Regions from separate parts of the Rossellomorea marisflavi genome, predicted to be linked through region 1. Evidence: a T-box and tRNA genes for the amino acid it is inferred to sense, from the RefSeq annotation. Region 1 holds a T-box; the other holds one or more tRNA genes.
The links. A T-box is a leader RNA that pairs with one kind of tRNA and senses whether it is charged. The one in region 1 lies ahead of tyrS (tyrosine--tRNA ligase), so its partner is inferred to be a tRNA-Tyr.

Region 1 (7,270 bases):
CAGGGTATCCATCGTCACAACAAGGAGCTTCCTCACATCCCTGGTGGAATGGAAAATCTCCGTCACGTTGAACAACTCCCTATACCTGCGTTCATCTTCATGCACGGTCTTGATCGCACTCGTATGCAATAGGAAGCGATTGCTCACCTCCCATATCTGCTTCAGAAGCGCACGGTCCACTTTTATTCCACCAATCCAAAAAAGCAAAAGGGAGCCGCCTCCCTGATGATCCGCGAAAGCGAGCCCATCGCGGATTCCAACATGGGGCCCTTCATAGCTGATCGAAAAAGGATTCCTATACCGGATTTCCTCCCCCATGATGGAGAGGGGCACATCCCCTGCCTCCCCGGAACCATATAGTAGATAGGAATCATCCGAATGGATATACAGATGTACCCGCTCTGCGTTCCAAGACTCTCCCATGATCCCGAGCCATCTTTCTATATAAGTAGATGGTTCCCCATCATAGATCAAGTCGAAAAGATTTGATTTATACGTTAATAGTACTTCGTTGTCAGTCATTTTTCCCCTCACCCACACCAAAGGTTTGTCTTGTAACGCTGTAGCAACAGCCGGGAGCGGCAATGGCGGCTAATGGACCGACAATCCGCCGCCATACTCACTTCCCGATATCAGATAACTAAAAAATCAGAAAACAATACCCATTGACCCCTCCGAGACGAAGGGGCACCGATCGGGAGATACTTGCCATCTCCCCTTTTGTGGACGACGTTCGTACTTTTCTATAAACGTCATTATAGCATAGTAAGTGACTTATGGACTAGATTGATCTTCAGGTATGATGGGTTTTTGGATAGGTCCAAATCCCTCCTTGACTTCTGACACTCCGCATCATATAATATTCTTTGTGTAAAATAATGCAGCTTCAGTGAAGTCCCTTATGACCGTATTTTGTTCCTCTTACCATGAGGTGTATCTCGTAACCCGCTGCTGCTAGGGCGAAGGTACATGAAAACAAAATGCACATATTGGCTGTTCATAGGTGTTTTTATTTTACAACAAAATAAAAACAATAAAGGAGGAGTCATTCATGGCTCGATATACTGGCCCAAGCTGGAAACTATCCCGTCGTCTTGGAATCTCTCTAAGCGGAACGGGTAAAGAACTAGAAAAGCGTCCTTACGCTCCAGGACAACATGGTCCTAACCAACGTAAAAAAATCTCTGAGTATGGTCTTCAACTTCAAGAGAAACAAAAACTTCGTCACATGTACGGAGTAACTGAGCGTCAATTCCGCAACTTGTTCGATCAAGCTGGCAAACTACAAGGTAAGCACGGTGAAAACTTCATGGCGCTACTTGAGTGCCGTCTTGATAACGTTGTATACCGTCTTGGTCTTGCACGTACTCGTCGTCAAGCTCGTCAGCTTGTCAACCACGGTCACGTAACAGTGAATGGTTCACGCGTAGATATCCCATCTTTCCGCGTACTACCAGGACAAGTCATCTCAGTTCGTGAAAAATCACGCAACCTTGACATCATCAAAGAAGCGATGGAAGTGAACAGCTTTGTTCCTGAATTCCTTACTTTCGATGCTGACAAGCTTGAAGGTACATTCACACGCGTTCCTGAGCGTTCTGAACTACCAGCTGAAATCAATGAAGCTCTTATCGTTGAGTTCTACTCTCGTTAATGAGCAAGCAAAAACCCTTGGAATGTTGTTCTCAACGTTTCAGGGGTTTTTTTCTGTTCGGAAAACGTCATCGGAGGAGAATCCACAGTGTAGTGCTATGCAAATAATCACCTCTTCCAGCACGCTTCCGCTACCCTATGCATCCCCACTACCGGATCCCTCTTCTTCCACCATGGCTGACAGCTCATGATCCACTTCCGGTTCTTCAACGTCTTCATGTCCACCGTCCCTGCAGCCCTAAGCCTCGCGCACATATCATCATCTTTTCCTTCTTCACAATCTTTAAGATCTTTAAGATCTTTAAGTTCTTCTTTATGTTTCCACCTTCATTCCACCTCTCTTTCACAACCATTTCATAAGTCTTTCACATCCATTTCACAAGGTGTTCCAGTAGGATCTAGCGTTGAGATTTGTAAGGAAGAAAATAAATCCTTCTCTGACATCTTTTCCGCGCGTCTCCACCGATCGTCATGACTGCATTCTTGCATCCCCCATCCACCTGATCTCCTATCTTATATATAGGTTCTGCCTGCAAGAAAGGGTACCTTCTAAGAAATTTTTCAACTGGAGGAAACAGATCATCGAAGTGTGGCGATACGGTCCCATGCTTCGGATTCACAGCAGAACAATCGATGCGTTCACTCCTTTTCCCCTCCGCTCGATTGGTGTGTGCTAAAATAAAACGAGGTGATTCCAGTTGAAACCATCATTTCCTATTGATGGTTATGACTCGTCCCTATCGGAGGTGATGCAATGACTCTATGGATTTGTGTAGCGTTGATTTTGCTTTCGACGGTGTTGTGCTCTGTCATGAACGACAAAAAGCTCAATCCACGCCAGAAGAAACGCACGGCAATCTGGATGATCGGCTCGTCCGTCTCATTGGGCGCTGCACTGGCCATCGTTGAATATAGTGATACGATCGCGGCGTGGCTGTCGTAATGTCCGATGACGCAAAAAGGACTTCCCATCCCGGGAAGTCCTTTTTCACATTACCTTTCGTTCATTCACACATACTGGATACGGAAGTATTTCTTCTTCCCTCTCCGGATGATGGTGAATTTGTTTTCGATTTTATCCTCTGCCCCCATGACGTGCTGAAAATCCGTCGTGCGTTCACCGTTGATGTAGATCGCACCATTGCCGACATCTTCACGCGCTTGGCGTTTCGATGGGGAGATCTTCGCATCGACGAGGAGGTCGACAAGACCGAGCTCCTCAGAAGCTGACGCTTCCACCGTCGGGACGTCCTTGAAGCCTTCAAGGATTTCAGCCGCAGATAGGGATTTGATGTCGCCGCTGAACAATGCCGCTGAGATCCGGATCGCCTGGTCCAGGGCCTCTTCACCGTGAATCATCTTGGTCATTTCTTCACCGAGGGCTTTTTGAGCTTTACGCAGATGAGGCTCTGTTTCAACGGATTGAGCAAGCGCATCAATCTCCTCATGAGAGAGGAAGGTGAAGTACTTCAGGTATTTCACCACATCGGCATCCGCCGTGTTGATCCAGAACTGGTAGAACTCGTACGGTGATGTCTTTTTCGGATCGAGCCAGATCGCACCGCTTTCGGTTTTCCCGAATTTCGTTCCGTCCGCTTTTGTAACAAGGGGGATGGTGAATCCGAATGCCTTCGTTTCCTCATCATGCGTTTTGCGGATCATTTCAAGACCGGTTGTGATATTCCCCCACTGGTCGCTTCCTCCGATTTGAAGCTTGCAGTTGTAGTGATCATACAGGTGATTGAAGTCCATCGCCTGAAGAATCGTGTAGGTGAATTCCGTGAATGAAATCCCGGACTCAAGACGGGATGAGATCGTGTCTTTGGCAAGCATGTAGTTGACACCGACATTCTTTCCGAAGTCTCGAAGGAAGGTCACCACATCCATGGATCCGATCCAATCATAGTTATTCACCATCACGGCTCCATTTTCACCTTGGAAGTCGAAGATGCTTTCAAGCTGCACCTTGATGCATGCAACATTTTCCTGAATTGCTTCAACGGTCTGAAGCTTGCGTTCTTCGCTTTTTCCGCTCGGATCCCCGATGAGACCCGTGGCTCCACCGACAAGCACAAGGGGGCGATGCCCAGCATTCTGGAAGCGGCGCAGCGTCAGGAACGGCAGAAGATGACCGATATGCATGCTGTCTGCCGTCGGATCGATCCCGCAGTAGATCGAAATGCTTTCCTTCTCCAATTGTTTCTCCAGTCCTTCGGCATCCGTCTGCTGGTACGTGATGCCCCTCCAGTCCAAATCCTTCAATAATTCCATTTTTCCATTCCTCCTTATCGTTTAGCGCATAAAAAAAGCCCCTGCACAAATATGCAGGGACGCTGTTCGCGCGGTACCACCCAAATTAAGGACAAAGCTGTCCTTCACTCTTTTGAAATAACGGCTCTTACCGTTTGCTGCTACTTGGGTTCACAACAAAAGCTCCGGGAGGTAATTCGTCTGCGTGCCGTGCCGATTTTCACCACCCATCGGCTCTCTGGACGTTACGGAGTACACAAACTACTTATTCCCATCATTGCGTATCACATTTCAATCACTCTATATGGTTTTTATCATATTCCGCGAGAATAGTCAACGACTGCCCCTCCAGCCGTCAGACTTTTTTCCACTTTTTCCGACCGCATTCACCCTATTATGCTATAATGGGAATGTTCTGGAGGGGATGAATAAATGAACGAAAAATGGAAATTATTTCTCGATAAAATAGATCCTGTACTGAGACCATTCAGGAGTCCGAGATTTCAAAAACGGACCCGGATTACATATGGCGTGCTGTGGAACCTGCTACTGATCATCATGGTCACAGCCGTCCTCGGCTTTGCCTTCGCCGGGGGAGTCGGGGCCGGCTACTTTGCCTCCCTGGTCAAAGACGAGCCTCTGCGCCCCTATGAAGAAATGAAAGATGATATCTATAACTATGAAGAAACCTCCCAGCTCTACTTTGCCGATGAGGTATATCTCGGAAAGCTCCGTACCGACCTCGAGCGGGAAGAAGTGAAGCTGAAGGATGTATCGGTGGATCTGCAGCATGCGGTCATCGCAACGGAGGATGAGTACTTTGAAGAGCATGACGGAGTAGTACCGAAAGCGATCGTGCGGGCCGTGATGCAGGAATTCACCAATTCCTCCACTCAATCAGGCGGAAGCACACTCACCCAGCAGCTCATCAAAAACCAGATCCTTACGAATGAAGTATCCTTCGAACGGAAGGCAAAAGAAATCCTCCTTGCCATGAGACTGGAGCGGTTCTTCGACAAAAAAGAGATCCTCGAGGCCTACCTCAATATGGCCACTCTTGGCCGGAATTCATCCGGTCAGAATATTGCCGGCGTCGAGACTGCCGCCGAGGGGATCTTCGGTGTGAAAGCAAAAGATCTTTCCCTTCCGCAAGCCGCCTTCATCGCAGGGCTCCCACAAGCGCCTTTCACCTACACGCCCTATACCAATCGGGGTGAGCTGAAGGAAGACCTGGAAGCTGGATTGAAGCGGAAAAACACCGTTCTGTTCCGGATGCATCGCGAAGGATACATTACGAAGAAACAATATGATGAAGCGGTCGCTTATGATCTAAAGAAAGATTTCATCAAGAAAAAGAAAACGCCTCAGGAAAAGTATCCTTGGCTCATGGCTGAACTTGAAAGCCGCTCCATCGATATCCTGACGGAGGTCCTTGCCGAAAAGGACGGCTATTCGAAAGAAGACTTGGAAAATAGCGATAAGCTGACGAAGGAATACAAAATCCAGGCTGACCGTAAGATCCGCTCCGGTGGATACAAGATCCATTCGACGATCAACAAAAAGATATACGATCAGATGCAAAAAACGAAAGACGAATACAATATGTACGGGGTCACCAAAACGAAAACCGTGACCAATGAAGAGACAGGAAAAGAAGAAACCGTGGAAGAACCCGTCCAAGTCGGCGCCATCATGATCGAGAATAAGAGCGGACGGATCATCAGTTTCGTGGGCGGTAGGGACTTCAAGCTTGAGCAGACCAACCATGCCACCCAATCCCTTCGTTCCAACGGTTCGACGATGAAACCTCTCCTCTCTTACGCACCGGCCCTTGAATATGGGACGATTTCGCCAGGAACACCGATTCCTGATGTGGAATTCTCCGCGGCAAGCGGGAGCGGAGCAGCCTGGTCACCGAAGAATTACTCCTTCAATGAGAAGGGGCTGTACCCGGCACGCTACGCCCTTGCCGAATCCTTGAATATCTCGGCTGCACGGAATTACATCAATATTTATGACCGAGATCCGTTCAATCAATTCCTGATGAAAATGGGCTTCGACTCCCTAACCAAGCGGGATAACAACCTTGCCCTTACCTTGGGTGCTGCTTCCCAGGGAGTGACGGTGGAAGAAAACGTGAATGCCTATACCACCTTCGCAAACGGCGGAAAGTTTATTGATGCTTATATGATCGAGAAAATCGAGGATTCCAATGGTGAAACGGTTTATGAGCATAAATCGAAGCCGGTCGACGTCTTCAGCCCTCAGACCGCCTATCTGACCTTGGATATGATGAGGGATACATTGGATTACAGCCTTGGGACAGGACGATATGCCAAGCAGTTCCTGAATTTCTCCTCCGACTGGGCAGGAAAATCGGGCACAAGTCAGGATTACCATGATTCATGGTTCGTTGCATCCAATCCGAGCATCACATTCGGCACCTGGTTTGGATATGATCAGCCTTCTCCACTGAAGACACCTGATTCCGATGCCATCTATGGCCATTATGGACAACGTACGATCCGCCTCTGGGCCCATCTGCTGAATGACACGCGGGACCTTGATCCGAAGCTGATCGATCCCGACGAATCGTTCAAGGAACCGGACGGGATCGTAAAACGTTCGTACTGTTCAATCTCGGGCATGCTTCCTTCAGAAGCCTGTAGCAAAGCAGGCCTTGTGAAGACCGATCTGTTCAATGCCAAATACGTGCCGACCAAGACCGACGACAGCCTCGTCATGAGCAAGTACGTCGTCGCAGGTGGCAAGAAGTATATGGCCTTACCGGAAACTCCGGACGAGTTCGCCGATCAGGGGGTCATCCTGAATCCGGACTTTGTCAAGAGGATCTTCGGCAAGGTACCGGGGGATGCCAGCAAGCTCATCCCAGACGGAGACGCCCGCTTCAAGAACGTCCTCGTCGCCGAGAATAAACTGTCGGATGATGGACAGGCCCCTGGAGGAGTGAAAGCCTCCGCAGGCGGCAGCTCCGTTTCCTGGACATCGTCCGGAAGCAGTGATGTGGTCGGCTACCGGGTTTACAGTTCTTCAGGTAAGAAGGTGGCAAGCGTCAAGTCCGGTGGCAGTCAATCAGCAGGCGTAGGGAATGGTTCTTACTATGTCGTGGCCGTCGATGTGGCCGGAAAAGAATCCAAGCCATCCAACACGGTCCAGATCGGCAGTTCGAAGCCGAAGGCAAAACCGACGAACGCTAAACCGGAAGAGAAAAAGCCGGACAAACCGGATGAACCGAAAAAGCCGGAAGAGTCAGAGACGGATGATGGTCAATCAGATGACTCCCCTGATCCGCCGGCTGAAGAAAAACCAGATCCCCCTGCCGAACCCGATAAGCCGGCAGACGAAT
Region 2 (7,270 bases), 640 kb from region 1:
ACCGATGGTTCTGTCACAGCTACAGGGGAGTTCGAGTATAAAGGAAAAACCTATAAGTCTGTCCCGCAGAAGATTCAAACGTCCGGACCTAATTTCCTAACGTTTCAGTATCCCGAGCTTGATGACATTCGCGAAGCAGAGGAAGAAGCTTTCGAACAGGAAGCTATAGAGGCTCTGGAAGCAGAAGAAACGGAGGGAAATATCCGCACCTTTATAGAAGATTATACGTATGAGAGCGCACATGCGAGGAACGAGGGGGATTTTTGGCTAGTCGAGTACATGCATCATCCCGATGGAGAAGCTTACGCAGAGTCCAGGGATTTTATTGAGTATCTTTATGAAAATGATATAAAGGAGGAAGTCATTGATTTTAAGGTTATTAGTATAGAAGAAGACGGTAGCGATTACCTCGTCACCACACAGGAGACCTTCGATATCTACGATTCGTCTGGAGATGTGTCCCGTAAAAGCTACAAGACAACGTATGGATCACAGATTCTGCCGGCGTCCTGCAGGTATGGGAGCTGATCGAGACCAATGAAATCTAAGGGGACTGCCCGGTGAAGGCGGGGCAGTATGGTTGCCACATTAAACTTTACATCATTCAAACCCGTCCTTAGCATAATCTTTACATTCCTTTGATAAACTAAAGGCAACAAGATTAACCAACCAGGAGGGATCGCGATGCTTCGTACATTTTTAAGGGAATGGCATAAGTTCTGGTTCTTCACCTTCAATTACCGTCTGGATACGACCCACGACAGCAGTTTGTTGAATAAATATCAGGAAAAATCCAGATATCACGGAGACAAACTTGTACAGCTCTTGTAGCTGTCTTTTTTATTTTTAGAAAACCACCACATTTATATTGTGGAAACACTCCTATATGTGGTATCTTAATCTTCTAGCAGTCAACCGGCTGAAAAAAAACGAACTCGTTCGGTGAAATATTTTTGAAAAGAAGTTGACTTCTGCGAAATAAGATGATATAGTAATTCTTGTCCTTAAGAGACGCATACATAACGGCCCATTGGTCAAGCGGTTAAGACACCGCCCTTTCACGGCGGTAACACGGGTTCGAATCCCGTATGGGTCACCATTTGGAGGATTAGCTCAGCTGGGAGAGCATCTGCCTTACAAGCAGAGGGTCGGCGGTTCGATCCCGTCATCCTCCACCATAGTTTTTTCACGAAGCGCAAGCGGAGTGACAATAACTTACCATTAAGTTCTTAACCTTTGCGCAGATGTTAAGGCAAAGCGAAAAGAACGATTATACACCATGCCGGTGTAGCTCAACTGGTAGAGCAACTGACTTGTAATCAGTAGGTTGGGGGTTCAAGTCCTCTTGCCGGCACCACTTTTGTTCGATTGGTTTGGACAAAGCAAGCAGAACGAGCCATTAGCTCAGTTGGTAGAGCATCTGACTTTTAATCAGAGGGTCGAAGGTTCGAATCCTTCATGGCTCACCATTTGTATCATGCGGGTGTGGCGGAATTGGCAGACGCACCAGACTTAGGATCTGGCGCCGCAAGGCGTGGGGGTTCAAGTCCCTTCACCCGCACCATATGCGGAAGTAGTTCAGTGGTAGAACACCACCTTGCCAAGGTGGGGGTCGCGGGTTCGAATCCCGTCTTCCGCTCCATTATTGTTGCCTCGCCGCATTGGCGGACCGACAGAAGCACAGGTTTACAATCCTTCATTGGATTCACTTGATGCAGGATAATAAATACGTGCGCCCGTAGCTCAATTGGATAGAGCGTTTGACTACGGATCAAAAGGTTAGGGGTTCGACTCCTCTCGGGCGCGCCATTATATCGGGAAGTAGCTCAGCTTGGTAGAGCACTTGGTTTGGGACCAAGGGGTCGCAGGTTCGAATCCTGTCTTCCCGACCACTTTCTTTGGGGCCTTAGCTCAGCTGGGAGAGCGCCTGCTTTGCACGCAGGAGGTCAGCGGTTCGATCCCGCTAGGCTCCACCAACGATCCTTTGATCGAACATATAGGTTATTCATCATGGCGGTGTAGCTCAGCTGGCTAGAGCGTACGGTTCATACCCGTGAGGTCGGGGGTTCGATCCCCTCCGCCGCTATTTACATACGGTTATGCTTTGGACCCTTAGCTCAGTTGGTTAGAGCAGACGGCTCATAACCGTCCGGTCGCAGGTTCGAGTCCTGCAGGGTCCATTTATACATACGGAGGAATACCCAAGTCCGGCTGAAGGGATCGGTCTTGAAAACCGACAGGGGTGTCAAAGCCCGCGGGGGTTCGAATCCCCCTTCCTCCTCCATATTTCCTTTCATCTTTTATCGTCGCGGGGTGGAGCAGTTCGGTAGCTCGTCGGGCTCATAACCCGAAGGTCGCAGGTTCAAATCCTGTCCCCGCAATACCATGTTGATCCGAGAGGATCGGGATGTAGTGACAATGATAGCTTTGCTATCGCAGCACATTGATGTTTATTTCGCTAATGCGAATACTAATGATAGCTATTTTGCTATCGCAAAAAGCTTTGGTCCGGTAGTTCAGTTGGTTAGAATGCCTGCCTGTCACGCAGGAGGTCGCGGGTTCGAGTCCCGTCCGGACCGCCATTTATCTTTTTTATATGTAACAAAGACCTTTTATGGCTCAGTAGCTCAGTTGGTAGAGCAATGGACTGAAAATCCATGTGTCGGCGGTTCGATTCCGTCCTGAGCCACCATTGATGGAGGGGTAGCGAAGTGGCTAAACGCGGCGGACTGTAAATCCGCTCCTTCGGGTTCGGCAGTTCGAATCTGCCCCCCTCCACCATTTGTTTTCTTGAACTAGGTTCAAGTATAGAACGATCTATATAGGGGCATAGTTTAACGGTAGAACGAAGGTCTCCAAAACCTTTGGTGTGGGTTCGATTCCTACTGCCCCTGCCAAAAAAACACATGGCGATTGTGGCGAAGTGGTTAACGCACCGGATTGTGGTTCCGGCATTCGTGGGTTCGATTCCCATCAGTCGCCCCATATTATTGGGCTATAGCCAAGCGGTAAGGCATCGCACTTTGACTGCGACATGCGTTGGTTCGAATCCAGCTAGCCCAGCCAATAAGGCGGTATAGCCAAGTGGTAAGGCAGAGGTCTGCAAAACCTTCACCACCGGTTCAAATCCGGTTACCGCCTCCAATTTTATTTTTTTTCAGCACCTGCCGGTGTGGCGGAATAGGCAGACGCGCACGACTCAAAATCGTGTTCCGTAAGGAGTGCCGGTTCGACCCCGGCCACCGGTACCATTTTCAATTTAACATGCGGGTGTAGTTTAATGGTAAAACCTCAGCCTTCCAAGCTGATGTCGTGGGTTCGATTCCCATCACCCGCTCCAATTTATTTTCATGCGGGCCTATAGCTCAGCTGGTTAGAGCGCACGCCTGATAAGCGTGAGGTCGGTGGTTCGAGTCCACTTAGGCCCACCATCTACCATTCCGCAGTAGCTCAGTGGTAGAGCTATCGGCTGTTAACCGATCGGTCGCAAGTTCGAATCTTGCCTGCGGAGCCATTTCTTTTTAAAATTTTTTGAAAAAGTTTGAAAAAGAAGTTGACTTCTGCGAAGTTAATTGGTAAGCTGGTAATTGTTGCTGAGGCAATGTCGTCAAAAACTTTTTAAAATAAAGTATTGACAACAAACATCGATTACTGTAATATAGTAAGGGTCGCTTCGAGAGAAGCACTTGATATTTGAACCTTGAAAACTGAACAAAACAAGACAAACACGTCAACGTTAATTCTAGATTTATTTTTAAAAGAGCTATTCAAACTTTTTATGGAGAGTTTGATCCTGGCTCAGGACGAACGCTGGCGGCGTGCCTAATACATGCAAGTCGAGCGGATCGATGGGAGCTTGCTCCCTGAGATCAGCGGCGGACGGGTGAGTAACACGTGGGTAACCTGCCTGTAAGACTGGGATAACTCCGGGAAACCGGGGCTAATACCGGATAACACCTACCCCCGCATGGGGGAAGGTTGAAAGGTGGCTTCGGCTATCACTTACAGATGGACCCGCGGCGCATTAGCTAGTTGGTGAGGTAATGGCTCACCAAGGCGACGATGCGTAGCCGACCTGAGAGGGTGATCGGCCACACTGGGACTGAGACACGGCCCAGACTCCTACGGGAGGCAGCAGTAGGGAATCTTCCGCAATGGACGAAAGTCTGACGGAGCAACGCCGCGTGAGTGAAGAAGGTTTTCGGATCGTAAAACTCTGTTGTTAGGGAAGAACAAGTGCCGTTCGAATAGGGCGGCGCCTTGACGGTACCTAACCAGAAAGCCACGGCTAACTACGTGCCAGCAGCCGCGGTAATACGTAGGTGGCAAGCGTTGTCCGGAATTATTGGGCGTAAAGCGCGCGCAGGTGGTTTCTTAAGTCTGATGTGAAAGCCCACGGCTCAACCGTGGAGGGTCATTGGAAACTGGGGAACTTGAGTGCAGAAGAGGAAAGTGGAATTCCAAGTGTAGCGGTGAAATGCGTAGATATTTGGAGGAACACCAGTGGCGAAGGCGACTTTCTGGTCTGTAACTGACACTGAGGCGCGAAAGCGTGGGGAGCAAACAGGATTAGATACCCTGGTAGTCCACGCCGTAAACGATGAGTGCTAAGTGTTAGAGGGTTTCCGCCCTTTAGTGCTGCAGCTAACGCATTAAGCACTCCGCCTGGGGAGTACGGTCGCAAGACTGAAACTCAAAGGAATTGACGGGGGCCCGCACAAGCGGTGGAGCATGTGGTTTAATTCGAAGCAACGCGAAGAACCTTACCAGGTCTTGACATCCTCTGACAACCCTAGAGATAGGGCTTTCCCCTTCGGGGGACAGAGTGACAGGTGGTGCATGGTTGTCGTCAGCTCGTGTCGTGAGATGTTGGGTTAAGTCCCGCAACGAGCGCAACCCTTGATCTTAGTTGCCAGCATTCAGTTGGGCACTCTAAGATGACTGCCGGTGACAAACCGGAGGAAGGTGGGGATGACGTCAAATCATCATGCCCCTTATGACCTGGGCTACACACGTGCTACAATGGACGGTACAAAGGGCTGCAAGACCGCGAGGTTTAGCCAATCCCATAAAACCGTTCTCAGTTCGGATTGTAGGCTGCAACTCGCCTACATGAAGCTGGAATCGCTAGTAATCGCGGATCAGCATGCCGCGGTGAATACGTTCCCGGGCCTTGTACACACCGCCCGTCACACCACGAGAGTTTGTAACACCCGAAGTCGGTGAGGTAACCTTTTGGAGCCAGCCGCCTAAGGTGGGACAGATGATTGGGGTGAAGTCGTAACAAGGTAGCCGTATCGGAAGGTGCGGCTGGATCACCTCCTTTCTAAGGAAGATTTACTAAAACGTTTGACGACGTCGAAGTTTTGTTCAGTTTTGATGGTTTAAATCCATCTTCTATATTGTTCTTTGAAAACTAGATAAAGTTTTATTGATAGTCAAGAAATTACCGAGTATCGCCATTTTAGGTTTTTAACCAATTCGGTTAAGTTAATAAGGGCGCACGGTGGATGCCTTGGCACTAGGAGCCGACGAAGGACGGGACTAACACCGATATGCTTCGGGGAGCTGTAAGTGAGCTGATCCGAAGATTTCCGAATGGGGGAACCCACTGTTCGTAATGGAACAGTATCCTTGCTTGAATACATAGAGCATGGAAGGCAGACCCAGGGAACTGAAACATCTAAGTACCTGGAGGAAGAGAAAGCAAATGCGATTCCCTGAGTAGCGGCGAGCGAAACGGGATTAGCCCAAACCAAGAGGCTTGCCTCTTGGGGTTGTAGGACACTCTATACGGAGTTACAAAGGAACGGGGTAGACGAAGAAGTCTGGAAAGGCTCGTCAAAGAAGGTAACAACCCTGTAGTCGAAACTTCGTTCCCTCTTGAGTGGATCCTGAGTACGGCGGGACACGTGAAATCCCGTCGGAAGCTGGGAGGACCATCTCCCAAGGCTAAATACTCCCTAGTGACCGATAGTGAACCAGTACCGTGAGGGAAAGGTGAAAAGCACCCCGGAAGGGGAGTGAAATAGAACCTGAAACCGTGTGCCTACAAGTAGTCAGAGCCCGTTAACGGGTGATGGCGTGCCTTTTGTAGAATGAACCGGCGAGTTACGATCCCATGCAAGGTTAAGTTGAGAAGACGGAGCCGCAGCGAAAGCGAGTCTGAATAGGGCGAATGAGTATGTGGTCGTAGACCCGAAACCAGGTGATCTACCCATGTCCAGGATGAAGTCCAGGTAACACTGGATGGAGGTCCGAACCCACGCACGTTGAAAAGTGCGGGGATGAGGTGTGGGTAGCGGAGAAATTCCAATCGAACCTGGAGATAGCTGGTTCTCTCCGAAATAGCTTTAGGGCTAGCCTCATGTTGTAAGAGTCTTGGAGGTAGAGCACTGTTTGGACTAGGGGCCCTCATCGGGTTACCGAATTCAGACAAACTCCGAATGCCAAAGACTTATCCATGGGAGTCAGACTGCGAGTGATAAGATCCGTAGTCGAAAGGGAAACAGCCCAGACCACCAGCTAAGGTCCCAAAGTATACGTTAAGTGGAAAAGGATGTGGAGTTGCTTAGACAACCAGGATGTTGGCTTAGAAGCAGCCACCATTTAAAGAGTGCGTAATAGCTCACTGGTCGAGTGACTCTGCGCCGAAAATGTACCGGGGCTAAACGTATCACCGAAGCTGTGGATTGACACCGTTTGGTGTCAGTGGTAGGAGAGCGTTCTAAGGACTGCGAAGCTAGACCGTAAGGACTGGTGGAGTGCTTAGAAGTGAGAATGCCGGTATGAGTAGCGAAAGATGGGTGAGAATCCCATCCACCGAATGCCTAAGGTTTCCTGAGGAAGGCTCGTCCGCTCAGGGTTAGTCGGGACCTAAGTCGAGGCCGATAGGCGTAGACGATGGACAACAGGTTGATATTCCTGTACCACCTTTCTTCCATTTGAGCAATGGGGGGACGCAGGAGGATAGGGTAAGCGCACTGCTGGATATGTGCGTCTAAGCAGTTAGGCTGATGATGAGGCAAATCCCATCATCGTGAAGGCTGAGCTGTGATAGCGAGCGAATTATAGTAGCGAAGTTCCTGATTCCACACTGCCAAGAAAAGCCTCTAGCGAGGAAGATGGTGCCCGTACCGCAAACCGACACAGGTAGGCGAGGAGAGAATCCTAAGGTGAGCGAGAGAACTCTCGTTAAGGAACTCGGCAAAATGACCCCGTAACTTCGGGAGAAGGGGTGCTCTGGTAGGGTGCAAGCCCGAGAGAGCCG

Region 2: it has a tRNA-Tyr gene. The T-box ahead of tyrS (tyrosine--tRNA ligase) is inferred to sense a tRNA for this amino acid. The anticodon was not compared.

Annotation. Positions count from the first base shown of each region.
Region 1 covers NZ_CP081870.1:3,079,604-3,086,873, forward strand. Annotated here, with positions in the region: gene K6T23_RS16090 (sensor domain-containing diguanylate cyclase) at 1-522, opposite strand, end outside; gene rpsD (30S ribosomal protein S4) at 1,052-1,654, shown strand; gene K6T23_RS16100 (hypothetical protein) at 1,762-1,908, opposite strand; gene K6T23_RS16105 (hypothetical protein) at 2,450-2,596, shown strand; gene tyrS (tyrosine--tRNA ligase) at 2,662-3,924, opposite strand; T-box leader at 3,977-4,190, opposite strand; gene K6T23_RS16115 (transglycosylase domain-containing protein) at 4,336-7,270, shown strand, end outside.
Region 2 covers NZ_CP081870.1:3,716,302-3,723,571, reverse strand. Annotated here, with positions in the region: gene K6T23_RS19425 (TcaA NTF2-like domain-containing protein) at 1-528, shown strand, start outside; gene K6T23_RS19420 (hypothetical protein) at 685-831, shown strand; tRNA gene K6T23_RS19415 (tRNA-Glu) at 1,025-1,099, shown strand; tRNA gene K6T23_RS19410 (tRNA-Val) at 1,103-1,178, shown strand; tRNA gene K6T23_RS19405 (tRNA-Thr) at 1,282-1,357, shown strand; tRNA gene K6T23_RS19400 (tRNA-Lys) at 1,394-1,469, shown strand; tRNA gene K6T23_RS19395 (tRNA-Leu) at 1,480-1,564, shown strand; tRNA gene K6T23_RS19390 (tRNA-Gly) at 1,568-1,642, shown strand; tRNA gene K6T23_RS19385 (tRNA-Arg) at 1,733-1,809, shown strand; tRNA gene K6T23_RS19380 (tRNA-Pro) at 1,816-1,892, shown strand; tRNA gene K6T23_RS19375 (tRNA-Ala) at 1,901-1,976, shown strand; tRNA gene K6T23_RS19370 (tRNA-Met) at 2,013-2,086, shown strand; tRNA gene K6T23_RS19365 (tRNA-Ile) at 2,107-2,180, shown strand; tRNA gene K6T23_RS19360 (tRNA-Ser) at 2,192-2,284, shown strand; tRNA gene K6T23_RS19355 (tRNA-Met) at 2,308-2,381, shown strand; tRNA gene K6T23_RS19350 (tRNA-Asp) at 2,506-2,582, shown strand; tRNA gene K6T23_RS19345 (tRNA-Phe) at 2,617-2,692, shown strand; tRNA gene K6T23_RS19340 (tRNA-Tyr) at 2,698-2,781, shown strand; tRNA gene K6T23_RS19335 (tRNA-Trp) at 2,824-2,897, shown strand; tRNA gene K6T23_RS19330 (tRNA-His) at 2,910-2,985, shown strand; tRNA gene K6T23_RS19325 (tRNA-Gln) at 2,992-3,066, shown strand; tRNA gene K6T23_RS19320 (tRNA-Cys) at 3,071-3,144, shown strand; tRNA gene K6T23_RS19315 (tRNA-Leu) at 3,167-3,251, shown strand; tRNA gene K6T23_RS19310 (tRNA-Gly) at 3,267-3,340, shown strand; tRNA gene K6T23_RS19305 (tRNA-Ile) at 3,355-3,431, shown strand; tRNA gene K6T23_RS19300 (tRNA-Asn) at 3,440-3,514, shown strand; rRNA gene K6T23_RS19295 (16S ribosomal RNA) at 3,776-5,326, shown strand; rRNA gene K6T23_RS19290 (23S ribosomal RNA) at 5,484-7,270, shown strand, end outside.